DNA from 4 places in the Proteus vulgaris genome. Region 1 is predicted to be linked to each of the others. Evidence: predicted binding sites of a transcription regulator. Region 1 holds the regulator's gene; each other region holds the start of a gene.
The links. Region 1 encodes CRP, which controls carbon source genes, mostly activating them, when cyclic AMP is high. Its sites were predicted from a motif close to ATGTGANNNNNNTCACAT; they were not measured.
Positions count from the first base shown of each region.

Region 1 (4,651 bases):
TTGAAGGGGTTCAATTTCACCCAGAAAGTATTTTAAGTGAACAAGGGCATGAGTTATTAAATAATTTTCTTAAATATTAATAAGATAGTATTTAAATAGCGAAATAACGCCTTTTTATACAAAACCACATTTGATTTTTTATTCATATTTAGTGATTATATTTTCACATTGAAGATGAATAACGATCAGGTGGGGTAATGACAAAGCAAAGCATCAACCGGGCAACTTACGATCAAGTAATGTTGCCAATTTATTCACCCGCAGAATTTATTCCTGTTAAAGGGGTGGGAAGTCGAGTTTGGGATCAGCAAGGAAAATCTTATATTGATTTTGCTGGTGGTATTGCTGTATTGGCATTAGGACATGCTCATCCTGCACTGAATCAAGCATTGAAAGAACAAAGTGAGCAACTCTGGCATGTGAGTAATATTTTTACAAATGAGCCTGCACTGCGTTTAGCACAAAAATTAATTGATAATACATTTGCAGAGCGTGTCTTTTTTGCTAATTCAGGCGCTGAAGCGAATGAAGCTGCATTTAAATTAGCTCGCCATTATGCGATCACTCGTCATAGTCCTTATAAAACCAAAATTATTGCTTTTCACCATGCCTTCCATGGTCGAACTCTGTTCACTGTATCTGTAGGAGGACAGCCTAAATATGCAGATGGGTTTGGCCCAAAACCTGCCGATATCGTACACGTTCCTTTTAATGATTTAGATGCCGTGAAAGCGGTTATTGATGATCATACATGTGCCGTTGTACTAGAACCAGTACAAGGTGAAGGCGGTGTAACAGCTGCTACTCCTGAATTTATGAGGGGGCTACGTGAGTTGTGCGATAAACATCAAGCATTACTTGTTCTTGATGAGGTACAAACGGGTATGGGGCGTACAGGTAAGCTTTTTGCTTATATGAATTACGATGTAACTCCCGATATTATTACTACGGCAAAGGCGCTAGGAAGTGGTTTTCCACTCAGTGCGATGTTAACGACACAAGAGATAGCGTCGGTAATGGGAGTAGGAACTCATGGTACAACTTATGGTGGTAATCCATTAGCGTGTGCAGTGGGTAATGTTGCATTTGATTTAATCAATACACCAGAGGTACTTGAGGGTGTAGAAAAGCGCTATCAGTGGATTGTAGACGAGCTCACGGCAATAAACCAAACCTACAACGTCTTTTCGCAAATCCGTGGGCAAGGATTATTGATTGGTGCACAACTTGCACCACAATATGAAGGCAAAGCGAAAATACTATTAGGGTTAGCTGCAAAACATGGGTTAATGATGTTAAATGCAGGGGCTGATGTTATGCGTTTTACGCCATCATTAATTATTACCCAAGAAGAATTACAAGAAGGAATGGCGGCATTAAAAGCAGCTATTGCGGAGTTTGTAAAAGAGTAGTCCTTATTATAAACCCCATCACAAGAATGGGGTTTATACAGATTTTTTATCAATAGCCCTTTGTATCGGGCTATTGTTTGTTCGGGCAGGGAAACTTAGCGAGTCCCGTAAACGACGATTGTTTTACCGTGTGCAGAGATCAGGTTTTGATCTTCTAGCATTTTAAGAATACGGCCTACAGTTTCGCGTGAACAACCAACAATTTGACCGATTTCCTGACGTGTAATTTTAATTTGCATGCCATCAGGATGCGTCATAGCATCGGGTTGTTTTGCTAAGTTTAGTAAGGTTTGTGCAATACGACCTGTTACATCAAGGAAAGCAAGGTTACCTACTTTTTCTGATGTGGTTTGTAATCTGTTCGCCATTTGAGCTGACAGGCGCATCAGAATATCAGGGTTGACCTGAATTAATTGGCGGAATTTTTTATAGGAAATTTCTGCTACTTCACAGGCTGTTTTTGCTCTAACCCATGCACTACGTTCTTGATCTTCTTCAAATAATCCAAGTTCACCGATGAAATCGCCCTGATTCAGGTAGGAGAGGATCATTTCTTTCCCTTCTTCATCTTTAATAAGAACAGCCACGGAACCTTTAACAATATAATAAAGTGTTTCCGCTTTCTCACCTTGGTGGATCAGCGTGCTCTTGGATGGATATTTGTGAATATGGCAGTGTGACAAAAACCATTCAAGAGTCGGGTCTGTTTGCGGCTTGCCGAGAACCATTCGCGTTATCCTCTGTACGTTAAATGCAGCCATTCAAAACGGATAGACTCCCTTTTGAGACAGCGTGCTTAAAAATCCTATCTTGACCTATTAACTTCCTGAGAACACGGTAAGTTAATATGGAGTAGATTATAATAAATGAGAAAATAATGCATTGATCTTAACCACTATCATCAAGCAGATATTGTTTTTAACACAATTAGTGCATTAAGTCTCGTTTTACGCAGTCAGCATAATAAACCTATTTGCTAATTGCTAGTTGAATTATGAGAATGTACTCTTTTAGTTTCTGTCATGTTTAGGGGGAAAATAAATGGAAGCACGAGTTAAGTGGGTTGAAGATTTATCTTTTGTTGGTGAGTCTTCATCAGGTCATCAAATAATGATGGATGGGAACTCTGGCGATAAAGCACCAAGCCCAATGGAAATGGTCTTAATTGCTGCGGGTGGATGCAGTGCGATTGATGTCGTTAGTATTTTACGCAAAGGGCGACATCAAGTCACTGATTGTGAAGTGAAATTAACATCAGAGCGTCGTGAAGAAGCTCCACGTTTATTTACTGATATCAATTTACATTTTATTGTTTCAGGTAAAGAACTCACAGATAAAATTGTTGAACGAGCAGTTCAATTATCTGCAGAAAAATATTGTTCCGTCTCTTTAATGTTAGGAAAAGCAGCTAATATTACACATTCATTCGAAATAAAAGACGCTGAATAAATTTGATATTTTAAAATAAAGTTTAATTTAGAAATAATATCCCTTAATAAAGGGGATATTATTTTTATAAAAATAGATTTTATTTTTGTTAACTGATCTTTTCGCCATTTAATAATTTTTTGACTAATGGCGCCATAATTAACTCCATCGCTAATCCTAATTTTCCACCAGGCACCACAATTGTATTTATTGTTGACATAAATGAGCCATGCAACATTGCCAGTAAATAAGGAAAATCAATATCCGTTAAGCCTCTAAAGCGAATAACAATAAAACTTTCATCAAGAGTTGGGATAGCTTTAGCTGAGAATGGGTTTGATGTATCGACAGTAGGGACTCGTTGAAAGTTGATGTGAGTACGCGAAAATTGCGGAATGATATAGTTAATATAATCATCCATAGAACGCACCACTGAATCTCTTACGGCTTCTTGTGAGTGGCCCCGTTCGGTTGTGTCTCGGATAAGTTTTTGTATCCACTCAAGGTTAACGATAGGAACTACACCCACTAGTAAATCAACATGCTGTGCGACATCGTGTTCATCAGTGACAACACCTCCGTGTAATCCTTCATAAAAGAGTACATCGGTATTATTGGGTAATGATTCCCATGGTGTAAAAGTCCCTGGTAATTGGTTGTAGGGCGTTGCTTCATCATAAGAGTGCAAATATTTACGTGATTGGCCTTGTCCTGTTTCACTATAATGGCTGAATGTGGAACTCAGTAGGCTAAAATCATTTGCTTCAGGGCCAAAATAGCTAATATGTCGCCCTTGTTCTTTGGCTTTTCTTATCGCCATGTCCATTTCAGGGCGAGTATAACGATGAAAACTATCCCCATCAATTAAAGCAGAATGTGCATTAAGTTGCTGGAATATCTTACGAAAAGCTTGGCTCGTGGTAGTCGTTCCTGCTCCACTTGAGCCAGTAACCGCGATGATAGGATGTTTGACTGACATAGGTTATCCTTTTGCAAAATAAGGTTAGCCCTTATTGGTGGCGATATTTCGCTCTGGAGTGATTAATCAGAGCGAAATTGCGATGCAGGCATAATATTGACGCTTTCATGAAGTTCTGACCAAACTAATACGGCTTCACCGGATTTAAGTTGTTTTTTTACGTCGGCGACTTTTTGTTCAAGCGTTTTCTCTTGGATACCATAATCGGTGCCTTCTCGTAAAACGAAACTTTCAATAAGATTGTCTAGAGTCTCTGAGGAAAGTTCGTTCCAAGGTATTATCATTTGGTTTTCTCCAAATAAGCGGATAACCAGTCAGGTATCCGATTTTCAAGCCACATCACGGGTTTAGAAAGCTTGCCACTGACAAAACCTACATGCCCGCCAAATTCAGTAAGTTGATACTCAATATTATTGGGTAGTGTTGTGATATCAGGAATAACATCCGCAGACATAAAAGGATCATCTTTAGCGTGAATGATCAGTGTCGTTTTCTTTATTTTATTTAATAAAGGCAAAGCACTACATTGACGATAGTAATCTAGGGCATCTTTGAATCCATGAATTTTAGAGGTAATTAGATCGTCAAATTGGCGTAGCTTTTTGATGGACTTTATCGTCAACAAACTAATTGGCAATGATTCAGGATAGCGGATCAACTTGCGTGTCGCGTTATTTTTTAGTCCTTTTAATAGATACCATTGATAAAAACGGGAAAAGCCATGCTCAATTTTAGCTGAACAAGGCTCTAACATTAATGGTGCTGATACAATAACAGCGGCATCTACAACGGCATTTTCACCACTTTCAGCAAGGTAATAAGCGAGCATGTT
Region 1 covers NZ_CP090064.1:4,042,043-4,046,693, reverse strand. The annotation lists gene LW139_RS19150 (aminodeoxychorismate synthase component II) at 1-80, shown strand, start outside; gene argD (bifunctional acetylornithine/succinyldiaminopimelate transaminase) at 198-1,412, shown strand; gene crp (cAMP-activated global transcriptional regulator CRP) at 1,508-2,140, opposite strand; gene LW139_RS19135 (OsmC family protein) at 2,454-2,861, shown strand; gene LW139_RS19130 (phosphoribulokinase) at 2,950-3,819, opposite strand; gene LW139_RS19125 (YheU family protein) at 3,882-4,103, opposite strand; gene LW139_RS19120 (hydrolase) at 4,100-4,651, opposite strand, start outside.

Region 2 (4,651 bases), 1.2 Mb from region 1:
ACATCTCGTTTTATCGTACAATCGGAAGGTAATTAACTAAAGTTAACTATACATCATGATATTTGATTAACTTTAGTTAATCAATATAAAGTTTCTTCACGCGGGATGACCTGATAAAATTAACTTTAGTTAATATTATTCATGAGATGACGTATTTATGGAAAAATGTGAATTAGAAAATGCATTATCATTATTACAATGCACATTAGTCGCGCAACGCACTCGTTATACCCCAGAACAAGTCACTTGGGGTCAATATGATGTTTTAGAATTATTGCGCTTACGAGGTGATTTAACCCCATCCCAATTAAGTCATTCGTTAGCGATTTCAAGACAAAATTTATCGAAGTTTATGCGAGGGTTAAAAACCTTAGGATTTATTGCACAGTATCGTTCAGAAAAAGATAAACGTGAGTTTATTACCCATTTAACTGATGATGGCCACGCTTTTTTAGCAAGAGCAGCATTAGGTCGTAAACAAAATGCTGAAAAAATAAGTGAGTGTTTGACATTGGGAGAACAAACATTATTTATTGAATTAAGTCAGAAAATTATTAACGCATTAGCACCTGAAAAATCAGGTCTAGATAATAATTAATATCACCGCTTTAAGGGCTTTAATAGTCCTTCTAAGCCTTCAATTTTAATTGCAAGGGTCATCTCCATGAGTTGCCCTAGTTTTCCTTCAGGGAACTCTCCTTTCTTAGCAAACCATAATAAATACTCTTCAGGTAAATCAACCAACATTCGCCCCTTGTACTTACCAAATGGCATTTGTGTGTTTGCTATATCAATAAGATGCTGTTTTTCTAGCATATTCTATACCGTTGTTATCGAAGGAAAGGATCAATTATAGGGTAATTTAAAGATAAAAAAAGCAGTACCCGAAGGTACTGCTTGATTTTTTATTACCTGATGAACAAGTAATGTGGTTTACATTGTTATTTTATTCACATGCTATCTGTTTTATCTTGAGCGATTAAACAAACAAACCTGCGATAGCCGCTGATAAGAAGCTCACTAATGTAGAACCGAACAGTAATTTCAGACCGAAACGAGAAACAACGTTACCTTGCATTTCATTTAGACCTTTAATCGCACCTGCTACAATTCCGATTGAAGAGAAGTTAGCAAATGAAACTAAGAATACTGATAAAATACCCACTGAGCGTGGTGAAATATCGGCTGCGATATCTTGTAAGCTACCCATTGCAACGAATTCGTTAGACACTAATTTCGTTGCCATCACACTACCAACACGTAATGCATCTTGTTCTGGTACACCAATTACCCATGCTAATGGATAGAAAACGTAACCTAAGCAATCTTGGAAGCTAATACCAAAAATCATGCTGAAAATTGCATTCACTGCAGCAATTAAAGCAATGAAACCAATCAGCATTGCAGCTACGATTAATGCAACTTTGAAACCAGCTAGAATGTATTCCCCTAACATTTCAAAGAAGCTTTGACCTTCATGAAGATTACCCATTTGAATATCTTCTTCATTCTCAACAGAATATGGGTTAATCACAGAAAGGACGATAAAGGTACTGAACATATTCAGTACTAGAGCAGCAACAACGTATTTTGGATCTAACATTGTCATGTATGCACCAACAATTGACATTGATACTGTCGACATTGCTGTTGCAGCCATGGTGTACATACGACGCTGAGACATTTTGCCTAAAACATCTTTATAGGCAATAAAGTTCTCTGATTGACCAAGAACTAATGAGCTAACTGCGTTGAATGATTCCAGTTTCCCCATACCATTCACTTTAGAAAGCACAGTACCGATAATGCGGATCACGAAAGGTAATACTTTGATATGTTGAAGAATACCAATTAATGCAGAAATAAAGATAATTGGACATAATACATTCAGGAAGAAGAATGCTAAACCACCTTTCATCATGCCACCGAATACAAATTCAGTACCTTGGGCAGCGTAACCTAATAAGTGATCAAATAATCCAGCAAAACCACGAACAAAACCTTCACCAACATCAGAGTTGAGGAAGAACCATGCTAATGCGATTTCAATAACTAATAACTGCACGATATAACGCAGACGGATCCCTTTGCGATTATTACTCGCAATGAATGCTAATGCGCCAATAACGGCGAGTGCTAAAACGAAGTGAATGATAGAAGACATGCATGCTCCAAAAATAAAAATAAATCTTGAGGAGCATTTTATGTAACGCGTAACATTAGGATGTGACTATTGTCACAATATCATGAAACCGCATACACACTATTTATTAAATAAGATAGGTTGATCACACTTTATAAGTTACTAAAGAAACATTAAATGTAAATTTCACTTAAGTGAAAAATGCTACTGAGAGCGTTTCTCAGTAGCATTTACTAAATAATAGAGTGATTATTTAGATTGATCAAGTAATCTTATCATTTCATCTTCATCAATAACGTCTATCCCTAACTCGTTAGCTTTCACTAACTTAGAACCTGCCGCTTCACCTGCAATCACCATATCAGTTTTTTTAGAGACACTTCCACTCACTTTTGCCCCTAAAGCCACTAATCTATCTTTTGCTTCATCGCGTGTTAATTGTGATAGTGAGCCTGTTAACACTACGGTTTTACCAGCAAAAGGATTATCACCCGCTTCATGAGTGACTATTACTGGTGCTTGCCATGTAATGCCTGCGTCATTAATTAGCTGATCAATAACCATTTTATTGTGTTCTTCTTGGAAGAAATTCACAACGTGCTTAGCCACAATATCTCCCACATCTGGGACTGATTTTAGTGCTTCAACATCTGCATTTCGTAATGCTTCAAGCGTAGAAAAATGAGCGGTTAATCCACTTGCCGTTGCTTCACCAACTTCTCTAATTCCAAGAGCATAAATAAAACGCGCAAATGTTGTTGATTTTGATTTATCTAATGCAGCAATTAATTTTTTTGCTGATTTTTCACCCATTCGCTCTAAACCAGACAAGATTTTCTCATCTAAACGAAAAAGATCTGCTGGTGTTTTGACATACTCTTTTTCAACCAATTGGTCGATAATTTTATCGCCCATACCATCAACATCCATCGCACGACGAGAAACAAAATGCTTAAGCGCTTCTTTACGTTGTGCACCACAAATTAATCCCCCAGTACAACGCGCTACCGCTTCGCCTTCAATACGCTCTATATCAGATTGGCAAATTGGGCATTGCGTTGGAAAAATAATCTCTTGTGCATCAGCAGGACGTTTCTCTTCAATCACACTAACAACCTGAGGAATAACATCACCCGCACGACGAATAACCACAGTATCGCCAATACGCAATCCCAAGCGTTCGATTTCATCAGCATTGTGTAATGTAGCATTACTCACGACAACACCAGCAACTTGCACAGGCTCTAAACGGGCAACCGGGGTAATTGCACCAGTACGCCCTACTTGGAATTCAACATCTTTGATAATCGTCATTTGCTCTTGAGCTTGGAACTTATAAGCAATAGCCCAACGTGGTGCCCTTGAGACAAAACCCAGCTCTTCTTGCAGCGCAATATCATCCACCTTAATAACGACACCATCGATATCAAAGCCTAAGTTAGGGCGAATTTCTTCTACATGATGATAAAACTCAAGAACGGCTTTACTACCAGTACACAGTTTTACTGCATCACTGACAGGTAATCCCCATTCTTTAAATAGTTGTAAACGGGCATAGTGGCTTGTAGGTAACTCACCACCTTCGAGTACACCAACGCCATAACAGAAAAAGGTTAATGGGCGTTTCGCTGTGATACGCGGATCAAGTTGTCGTAAAGATCCCGCAGCTGCGTTACGAGGGTTAGCAAATACTTTTCCCCCTGTGCGACGAGCTTCTTCGTTTAAATATTCAAAGCCTTTTTCATTCATAAAGACTTCACCACGGATCTCAATACGTGCAGGAATATTTTCACCATATAAACGCAATGGAATAGCTTTAATGGTTCTTACGTTTTCAGTGATGTTCTCTCCTGTTGTACCATCCCCTCGCGTTGCAGCTTGTACTAAAACTCCATTTTCATAAAGTAAGCTAACTGCAAGTCCATCAAGTTTTAATTCACAGCAAAAAGTGATTTCTTCACTATTTTTTAAACGATCTCGCAAACGCTTATCAAATGCCTGATAACTGGTTTCATCAAAAGCATTATCTAAAGACAACATTGGAATTTCATGTCTCACTTGCTCAAATGCAGTGAGTGGTAATGCACCAACACGTTGTGTAGGTGAATCCGAGGTAATTAATTCAGGATGTTGGGCTTCTAATGCTTTTAGCTCATTCATTAAGCGGTCGTATTCAGCATCAGGTATTTCAGGCGCGTCCATGACATGATAAAGATATTCATGGTGACGTAAGGTAACGCGAAGTTTATCAATTTTTTGTTGAGTATTTTTATTCATGATTTATCACCAAAGAAGAAAAACCCCCGCAAGCGGGGGCTTTTTTACAGATAGAAACTATTGATTTAAATCCAGCGTCCTGCGAATTCTAGATTTATAAAGCTCGATTTTTTGTGGTGTTAAGAGTTTGCGCTCATCATCAAGTACAACTCCTCCCACATCAGATGCAATACGTTGAGCTGCAAGCAACATCAATTTAAAGTTTTGGTTAGCATCACCATAAGATGGCAC
Region 2 covers NZ_CP090064.1:2,856,573-2,861,223, forward strand. The annotation lists gene LW139_RS13835 (MarR family winged helix-turn-helix transcriptional regulator) at 158-598, shown strand; gene LW139_RS13840 (DUF3820 family protein) at 601-816, opposite strand; gene LW139_RS13845 (NupC/NupG family nucleoside CNT transporter) at 980-2,164, opposite strand; gene ligA (NAD-dependent DNA ligase LigA) at 2,393-4,420, opposite strand; gene zipA (cell division protein ZipA) at 4,478-4,651, opposite strand, start outside.
Region 2: a site for CRP is predicted at 2,225-2,242, ahead of LW139_RS13845 (NupC/NupG family nucleoside CNT transporter). Genes of this name have one in related genera too.

Region 3 (4,651 bases), 2.1 Mb from region 1:
TGCAATAACATTAGCACTCTTATTAGGCATTCGTTATTTTCGTAGTCGATGGCCAGCCCCTTTAATTGCGATGGTCGTGATGACGTATTTAAGTTGGCAATTTGATTTAGCAAGCTTTGGTATTGCTATCGTAGATAAAGATGCAGGAAATGTTGATCTGTTTTTACCTGTTGTATCTATGACGGGATTCCATCCTGGTGTCTTGAGAGAATTGTTAGTTCCATCTATAAACTTGGCAGTTATTAGCTTCGTGAGTTTTATGATGACGGCCCGCAGTTTTGCCAGTAAGAACGGTTATGATGTCGATGCAGATCAAGAGTTAAAAGCGTTAGGTATTGCCAATATTGCGGCAGCGCTTTCTCAAGGATTTGCGGTTAGTGCGGCAAGTAGTCGTACTGCAGTCAATGACTCTGTTGGTGGGAAAACGCAGTTAGTTTCTATTATCGCAGCACTGGTTATTCTGCTAGTACTATTATTTATGACTGATTTTCTCGCCTATATTCCATTATCTTCATTAGGCATAGTCTTGATTGTTTCTTCATGGTCTTTACTAAGTATTCGTCATATTTGGTCTTATCGTAAACGTAATAAACAAGCATTTACCTTGGCATCATTCACCTTATTAGCTGTGTTATTGGCAGGGCTAATTAATGGTATCGGTTTTGCCGTTTTATTAGGTTTGTTACAATTTTTACGTATTGTTTTTCGTCCAAGCGATCAATTATTGGGTGTTGATGAACAGGGTATGGTTCACTCAATGAATAAAGATAATGGCATTGAGCCTATTGATGGCTTAATGATGTATCGGTTTAATTCACCACTGACTTATTTTAATGTGGGTTATTTTAAAAAACGGGTACTCCAACTTGTTGATAATGCACCTCAACGACCAGCATGGTTAGCGGTAGATGCAGCTGTAAGCTTTACCTATGACGATGTCAGTGTGTTTGCTGCTATTGATGAACTAATACGAGAATTGCGAATAAAAGGCGTTAAATTAGTTTTAGCTGGGCGCAGAACAGAATTAAATCGTTGGATTGAACGTAATAAGATTTCACTCAATGAAGATGATTTGATTATTGCTCCCGATCTTTATTTTGTGATCCGACTTTATCAAAGCCGACAACAAATTAAAGAGAAGCAAAAAGAAGCAAGAAAAGAGGCATTAAAGCAAGAAGCTGAGAATAGCGAAGACTCGATATTAGAAGTGCCAATAGAGAGCCATGCATCAACACATTAAGCATTTTGGTTAAGTTTTACCAGTGGTGATGAATACAAAGTAAAATCCCGTGATAAGTTGTTAGCTTATACACGGGATTTTTTATCGGTAAATTTTGTAGATAGCTATGCTTTGAACAAATTAGCGAGTTTGTTGTGTTGTGTATTTGTTTTCAACCAACATAAACAAACGAAATAGGTAAATAATCATCCACGCTGAAGCCATATTTTTCAAAAGATAGAATAAGAAATTATGGACAAGATCAGGTAGTTGAATTGTAAGATTACTTACAAAACCAATACCAAACTGCAATAAGATCCAAATGCCTAATGCAGGAATAAGTGATCCTGATTCACTAAATCCAATTTTCCAACCTAAACGTATTGCACTTCCCATATTTTGTTGGCGCACTAAAACAACGGGGGCTAATGCAAAACCAATGAGCAAAATGATGCCAGGAATAATCATCACCATAAAACCAGCGCTAATTAAAATAGAGCACAGGACAATCAGTAAAAACATTTTTGGTAAGCGAGGTAAGCAGGCGTTAAATGTTTGCCCTAAGGTGACATTATGACCTGCAGAGATTGCCATAGCGAACATCAATAAGGTGAGAACCAAGATGCTTTGCTGTAATGTTTCGAATGCATACAGTGATAATACTTTTTTGGCAACACCCACGACACTGTTTGACATTGCTTCTAACTCGGCAGGAGAAGCAGAAGAAAGTTGTGTATTTTTAAAATTAGCCACAAATTCAATCATCAATTGGTATTCTTGAGGATTAGGGCCAATTAAGACATGAACTATTGCTAAAACAACAGCAAGGATAGCGGAAAGGGTAACAATACTACGTCGTTCATTCTTATAAAAATTAAGACTGTCTCGATAGATTGTGCGTGCCGTGGTAGGCATGAAACTGCTCCTATAAAAATAGACTGTGTCAATGCGCGCTATTGTACCTTTTACAACAGCAAAAAGGGATATTTTCTATCAAACCGCTTATTAAGCTTATTTCTTGATCTTGATAGTCACTGCACACTCATTATTTAAATTAAACCAAACATTATTTTAACATAAAAATAACCTTATTTTTAAATGTGTCTTTTTAGGATATTTTTTATTCAAAAAATATTACTAATAATAAATTTAATTATAAGAAAAAATTGTATTAATGGGTAATTTGATGTGGATCAATTATAAATAATCATATTGATAAATAATAAAAAGAGAAATAACACTTTCTGCAAAAATAATTCCAAAGTTGTGATCGGTATTAGATCATAATTATCAATAAATGGTTATATTTTTAGCGGAGATTTTACTTATTACAGGAATGGGTTAAATAATGAAAAAACTTTCTGCGCTTATTTTAGCGGCTGCAACTCTTGCGCCTTCTATTTCTTTCGCTCACCAAGCGGGTGATTTCTTATTCCGTGCAGGTACTGCAACTGTTCGTCCTAATGCAGGCTCTGATAATGTATTAGATATTGGTCATTTTGAAGCTAATAATAATACCCAATTAGGTTTAACTTTCGGGTATATGATCACTGATAATATTGGTGTTGAATTATTAGCAGCGACTCCTTTTGAGCACAAAGTATCATTAACAAACTTTGGTGAAATTGCGACAGTTAAACATTTACCACCAACATTAATGGCACAATATTACTTTGGTAATGGTGAAGATAAATTACGTCCTTATTTAGGTGCAGGTCTTAACTTTACTACTTTCTTTGATGAAAAATTCAATTCAGCGGGTAAAGATGCTGGTTTATCTGACTTAGACCTCAAGGATTCATGGGGCTTTGCAGCACAAGCTGGTTTAGATTATAACCTCGATAAAAACTGGATGTTGAATGCGTCTGTTTGGTGGATGAATATCGAAACGGATGTTAAATTTAAAGCGGGTGATGATAGACAATCAATCAGTACACGTTTAGACCCATTTGTATTTATGTTTGGTGTGGGCTACCGTTTCTAATTATTCTTTCTTTAAAAGAATATCTCATAATGAAAAGCGAAGATTATCTTCGCTTTTTTATGTTTTAAATTCACAGACAACACTCATTTTTAGATTATCAAAAGATATCATTTTATTGTTAATACTTAAAATAAGAGTCATTTTTAAATAATGTTAAATAAATAAAGGTGTATTTAAAATGGAACATTTTATATTTAAATATCTTCTAAGTTGTATTTAATATACATCTTAATGCTTGGATATAAATAAATTAAAAATTATTTATTTCTATTTATTAATAATAAATAGCATTGTAATTGATAAAATTGGGTATTTTATAGATGCATTTAAAATACATCTTTATATTTAATTTTAGTAAAAGTGCGTTATCTATCAATGGATAGATAAAATCTATAGAGAAATAAAAAGGATTAGCAAGGTCTCACACTGATAATAACAAAGCGGTTGGTTTTTGAATGAAAAATGATTAGCAATTCTTTTGTTTTGCTCTTTTTGTGAGCTATTTTTAAAGCTCGACAAAAGCAGGCTATTTTTGATTAATTTTAGTTTTTTGCAAAATTTGATCTGAATTATGATAATCGCTACAAATAAACATAAACTTATAAACGAAAAAAGACCACCGAAGTGGTCTAAACGTAAAGCTAAAGAAAGACTAGAATAAAAAAGGGATCAGCGAACAACCATAGAGTTGATAACGCCTTTTACGCCTGTAACTTTGCGTGTTGTTTCAATGGCACGATTAGCATCCGCTTGAGAAGAAACGAAACCACTTAATTGAACTTTACCTTTAAAAGTTTCAACGCTAATTTGTGTTGAATTAAGATTTTTTTCACCGATTAGTGCTGTTTTAACTTTGGTGGTGATCACGGAGTCATCAAAATAACCCCCAGTACCTTCTGACGTTGCAGTTGGAGAACATGCAGACAACGTAAATGCCATCAGTAATGCCGCCATGACAGCAGAGATTTTTGCCCATAGTTTCATTATCAAACTCCTTATACATTGCGTAATTGATTGAGTATTTCTGAAAAGAAAATATAAAGCACTTTATAAAGTATGTGCAAAAAATAAAATATTGCCAAATTTTTATAGGTATTAATTGTGTTACTTTAACTGGAGAAAGAAGAGGGATTGCGCCATTTCATGCAGACTAAGCCCAAAAACGGGCTTTCAAAAGCGAGAGTCAATAAATGATGAATTAAGAGTAATCCGCTTAGAAAAATAGCAAACTATTCTCCTAAAGCGGATTGATTACGATAGTTATGCGAGTGTAGCCGCTTTCATTTCTTTGACAAATTGAGTAAGCGCTTTAAGCATCACTTCAGGTTGATGAAGATTTTTCTCAATAATTTGTACAACGGCTGATCCTGAAATAGCACCCGCGGCACCATTTGCAATAGCCTCTTTGACTTGTTTTGGCTCTGAAATACCAAATCCTTGTAATGCAG
Region 3 covers NZ_CP090064.1:1,985,373-1,990,023, forward strand. The annotation lists gene LW139_RS09795 (SulP family inorganic anion transporter) at 1-1,240, shown strand, start outside; gene LW139_RS09800 (YciC family protein) at 1,361-2,134, opposite strand; gene ompW (outer membrane protein OmpW) at 2,568-3,203, shown strand; gene LW139_RS09810 (BON domain-containing protein) at 3,873-4,187, opposite strand; gene trpA (tryptophan synthase subunit alpha) at 4,464-4,651, opposite strand, start outside.
Region 3: a site for CRP is predicted at 2,401-2,418, ahead of ompW (outer membrane protein OmpW). Genes of this name have one in related genera too.

Region 4 (4,651 bases), 1.6 Mb from region 1:
TATCCTTGAGCACATTCAGGCAGATATCTGGGTCCGTTATCAACGAATGCGCGGCAAAGAAGTTCATTTCATCTGCGCTGACGATGCCCACGGCACCCCAATTATGCTGAAAGCTCAACAATTGGGTATAACTCCAGAAGCCATGATTGAAGAAATGAGCAAAGAGCATCAGCAGGATTTTGCAGGCTTCAATATCAGTTATGATAATTATCACTCTACACACAGTGAAGAAAGTCGCGAATTATCGACAAAAATTTATCTAGCACTGAAGAAAAATGGTCACATCAAAAGCAAAACAATTTCTCAGCTTTATGATGAAGAAAAAGGCATGTTCCTACCTGACCGTTTTGTAAAAGGCACGTGCCCTAAATGTAAAGCACAAGACCAATACGGTGATAACTGTGAAGTATGCGGCTCAACATACAGCCCAACAGAATTAATTAATCCACGCTCTGTCGTTTCAGGATCAACACCTGTAATGCGCGAAACAGAACACTACTTCTTTGACTTACCTGCATTTAGTAACATGCTACAAGCATGGATCCGCTCAGGCGCACTGCAAGAACAAGTTGCGAATAAAATGCAAGAATGGTTCGACAGTGGTTTACAACAATGGGATATCACTCGTGATGCGCCTTATTTCGGTTTCGAAATTCCAGATGCACCGGGTAAATATTTCTATGTATGGCTAGATGCACCGATTGGCTACATGAGTTCATTCTTAAACTTATGTGAAAAACGAGGTGATTTAAGTTTTGATGAGTTTTGGAATAAAGACAGCAAAGCTGACCTTTATCACTTTATTGGTAAAGATATCGTCTATTTCCACAGCTTATTCTGGCCAGCTATGTTAGAAGGCAGTGAATATCGCAAGCCGACAAACCTGTTTGTTCACGGTTATGTCACTGTAAATGGCGCCAAGATGTCTAAATCTCGAGGCACCTTTATTACAGCTCGTGCTTATCTTGATCATTTTGATGCTGATTGCCTGCGTTATTACTATGCAGCAAAACTTTCATCACGCATTGACGATATTGACCTAAACTTAGAAGACTTTGTTCAACGTGTTAACAGTGACATTGTTAATAAAGTCGTTAACCTTGCATCGCGTACAGCAGGTTTCATCAGCAAGCGATTTGATGGCAAATTAGCGGATTCTTTAGATGATGCTAAACTTTATCAACACTTTGTTGATATGCAAGAAACTATCGCACAGTCATTCGAAAATCGTGAATTTGGTAAAGCTGTTCGCGAAATTATGGCATTAGCTGATGAAGCTAACCGTTATATTGACGAAAAAGCACCTTGGGTAGTGGCTAAACAAGAAGGTCAAGATGCTCAGTTACAAGCAATCTGTACTATGGGAATTAACTTATTCCGCATACTGATGACGTACCTGAAACCAGTTTTACCTTCACTGACAGAACGTTCAGAAGCATTTTTACAAACCCAATTAACATGGGATGCACTTGAACAACCACTGTTAGGCCAAGAGATCACTAAATTCAAAGCATTGTTTAACCGCATTGAAATGGATAAAGCCAATGCAATGGTTGAAGCATCAAAAAGCACCATTGCACCTGTAAAAGAAGTCACAGGCCCATTAGCTGATTCACCGATCCAAGAAACCATCAACTTTGATGATTTTGCAAAAATCGATATGCGTATTGCTGAAATTAAACAAGCCGATTTTGTTGAAGGCTCAGACAAACTACTGAAATTAATTTTGGACTTAGGTGGTGAAACTCGCCAAGTATTCTCAGGTATTCGTACGGCATACCCAGATCCTAAAGTGTTAGAAGGTCGCTTAACGGTAATGGTGGCAAATTTAGCACCTCGTAAAATGCGTTTTGGTATTTCAGAAGGCATGGTAATGGCAGCAGGCCCTGGCGATAAAGATATCTTCTTACTCAGCCCAGATTCTGGTGCAAAACCGGGTCAACAAGTGAAATAACAACCAAGATTCATTTGCCAAATAAATAAATGGCGGGGTTCTATTAGAGCCCCGCTCTTTTTTTATTGTGATCCATAGCACACTTTCAAAATCGGTGTATGATAATTCTGTTAGTTGATTTGGGACACTTACTTATGAAATCTAAACGGGCACGATTGCAGATTACACTTTGGCATTATCTACGATCTTTTTTGGTTCTTTATCTTTGTCTTTTTGCAGGTAATCTTATTTCAGCCCTTCTACCCTTCGCGGTTCCTGGTAGTATTGTTGGCTTATTGATCCTTTTTGGTTTACTTGCTTTCCAGCTTATTCCGTTACGTTGGGTTAAACCTGGCGCCAATATCCTGCTAAAAAACATGTCATTGCTGTTTATCCCTATCGGGGTAGCCGTAATGAATTATTATGATTTACTTAGTCAGCAGCTCTTCCCTATCGTTTTAGCCTGTGTAGTCAGTACCTTTGGTGTTATGGCACTGGTTGCTTACTGTTCACATTATGTCCATCGTGAGCGTATTATCGTAGGTTCAAAACCAGATCTAGTTGAAGATGTTATTGAAACAAAAGAAAAAGATGATGATAAAGCATTAAGTGAGAAGAAAAAATGTTAGTGTTAATGAATATATGGTGGTCACTTCCTTTAACCATAATTATCTTTTATTTATCACGTAAACTTGCTGCTCGTTATAAATTACCTATATTGAACCCTTTACTTATTGGTATTGCGGTTATTATTCCTATCCTGTTAATTACACACACTCCTTACGAACACTATTTTGCCGGTAGTCGTATTTTAAATGATTTATTACAACCTGCCGTTGTTGCTTTAGCTATCCCGCTTTATCAGCAATTACACCAAATTCGCGCACAGTGGAAATCACTGATAAGCATTTGCTTTATTGGTAGTGTTGCAGCCATGGTCAGTGGTACTGCGATTGCCTTATGGGCGGGCGCAACCCCAGAAATTGCCGCATCAGTCTTACCTAAATCAGTCACAACACCTATCGCAATGGCAGTTGCAGACTCCATAGGTGGTATTCCTGCAATCAGTGCTGCATGTGTTATTGCAGTAGGTATTTTAGGTGCCATTTTTGGTCACACTCTATTCAAGATATTGCGAATTCCAACTCACGCCTCTCGGGGTCTAGCGATGGGAACCGTTTCACATGCAGTGGGAACAGCAAGAGCTGCTGAAGTGGATTATATCGAAGGTGCTTACAGTTCATTAGCATTAATGACCTGCGGGATTATTACCTCTTTACTTGCTCCATTTATCTTCCCTATTATTTTGCATCTTTATAGTTGATATCTTTCTTACTCTCCATTCTTAAATCCCCGATTTAATTAAATTTATTTCGGGGATTTTTACTATAAATTTGAGATACATCTCTCAATTAATGAATTTGTTGCAATTGTTTCATTGAAAATATGATTTTCATCACATATAAGAATGGGTAAAGATGCCTAGAATCTTATAATACAGAAAGATTAATGGGAGACTCATGTATGCATACTCGTTTTCAGGCAGTTTGGTCAGATTTATCCCCTCAGTTACAACACGCACTTGCTCCTTATCTTGAGCAGGATGAATTCCCTGCAATGTTTACGGCAGAGCAGGTCAACGCCATAAAAACACAGTTACAATGTAATGATGATGCCTTAGCCCTCGCACTTTTACCGGTTGCTGCAGCTTGTGCTGTTGCACCTATCTCTAACTTCAAAGTAGGTGCAGTTGCGCGTGGTGAAAGTGGTAATCTCTACTTCGGTGCCAATATGGAATTTGCTGGCGCACCATTACAACAAACAGTCCATGCCGAACAAAGTGCGGTAACTCATGCATGGCTACGTGGTGAATCTCGCTTAATTTCAATCACCGTTAACTATACACCTTGTGGTCATTGTCGCCAGTTTATGAATGAACTCAACAGTGGCACCCATATTCAGATCCAATTACCTGGTAGAAAAGTAGCGACATTGGGGGATTATTTACCTGATAGCTTTGGTCCGAAGGATCTCAATATCACTTCTTTATTAATGGATAAAGTTAATCACAGTTACAAAATTGATAACCCTAGTGAATTAGCACAACAGGCGCTACAAGCCGCCAATCGTAGCCATGCACCTTATAGTGAGTCTCACAGCGGAATTGCTGTTCAAATGAAAAATGGCAAAATTTTCCAAGGTAGCTACGCAGAAAATGCCGCATTTAACCCAAGCTTACCACCATTACAAGCCGCATTAATTTTATTAAATATGGCGGGTGAGAGTGTGATGGAAATTGAATCTGCGGTCTTAATTGAAAAAGCAGAAACAATTTTAACGCAATGGGATGCAACTCAAGCCACATTAACGGCTTTAGGTTGTCGCCAGATGCAACGCATCACTTTGTAAAAAGTTTTAACTTATTCCTCTAAAAATCTCTCCTAAAAAAGCATCAGCATGTAAATTTTGCTGGTGCTTACCAGAAAAAGTTGTAACAACTGTATCTATCTCTCATTTCTAAGCATAAAAATCATAAAAAAATAACATAAGCTGTACATATTTTTATTATTTTGTAGGATCTACTATTGTCATGTGACTAACTGCCTTACAAGAGTATTTTTCATGGAACTGGAACACGAAAGTAAACGCCCTCTCTACATCCCGTATGCAGGCCCAATCCTGCTTGAATTTCCCCTGTTAAATAAAGGTAGTGCTTTC
Region 4 covers NZ_CP090064.1:1,285,254-1,289,904, reverse strand. The annotation lists gene metG (methionine--tRNA ligase) at 1-1,954, shown strand, start outside; gene LW139_RS06090 (CidA/LrgA family protein) at 2,089-2,562, shown strand; gene LW139_RS06085 (CidB/LrgB family autolysis modulator) at 2,556-3,257, shown strand; gene cdd (cytidine deaminase) at 3,458-4,342, shown strand; gene LW139_RS06075 (NAD-dependent malic enzyme) at 4,556-4,651, shown strand, end outside.
Region 4: a site for CRP is predicted at 2,020-2,037, ahead of LW139_RS06090 (CidA/LrgA family protein). Genes of this name have one in related genera too.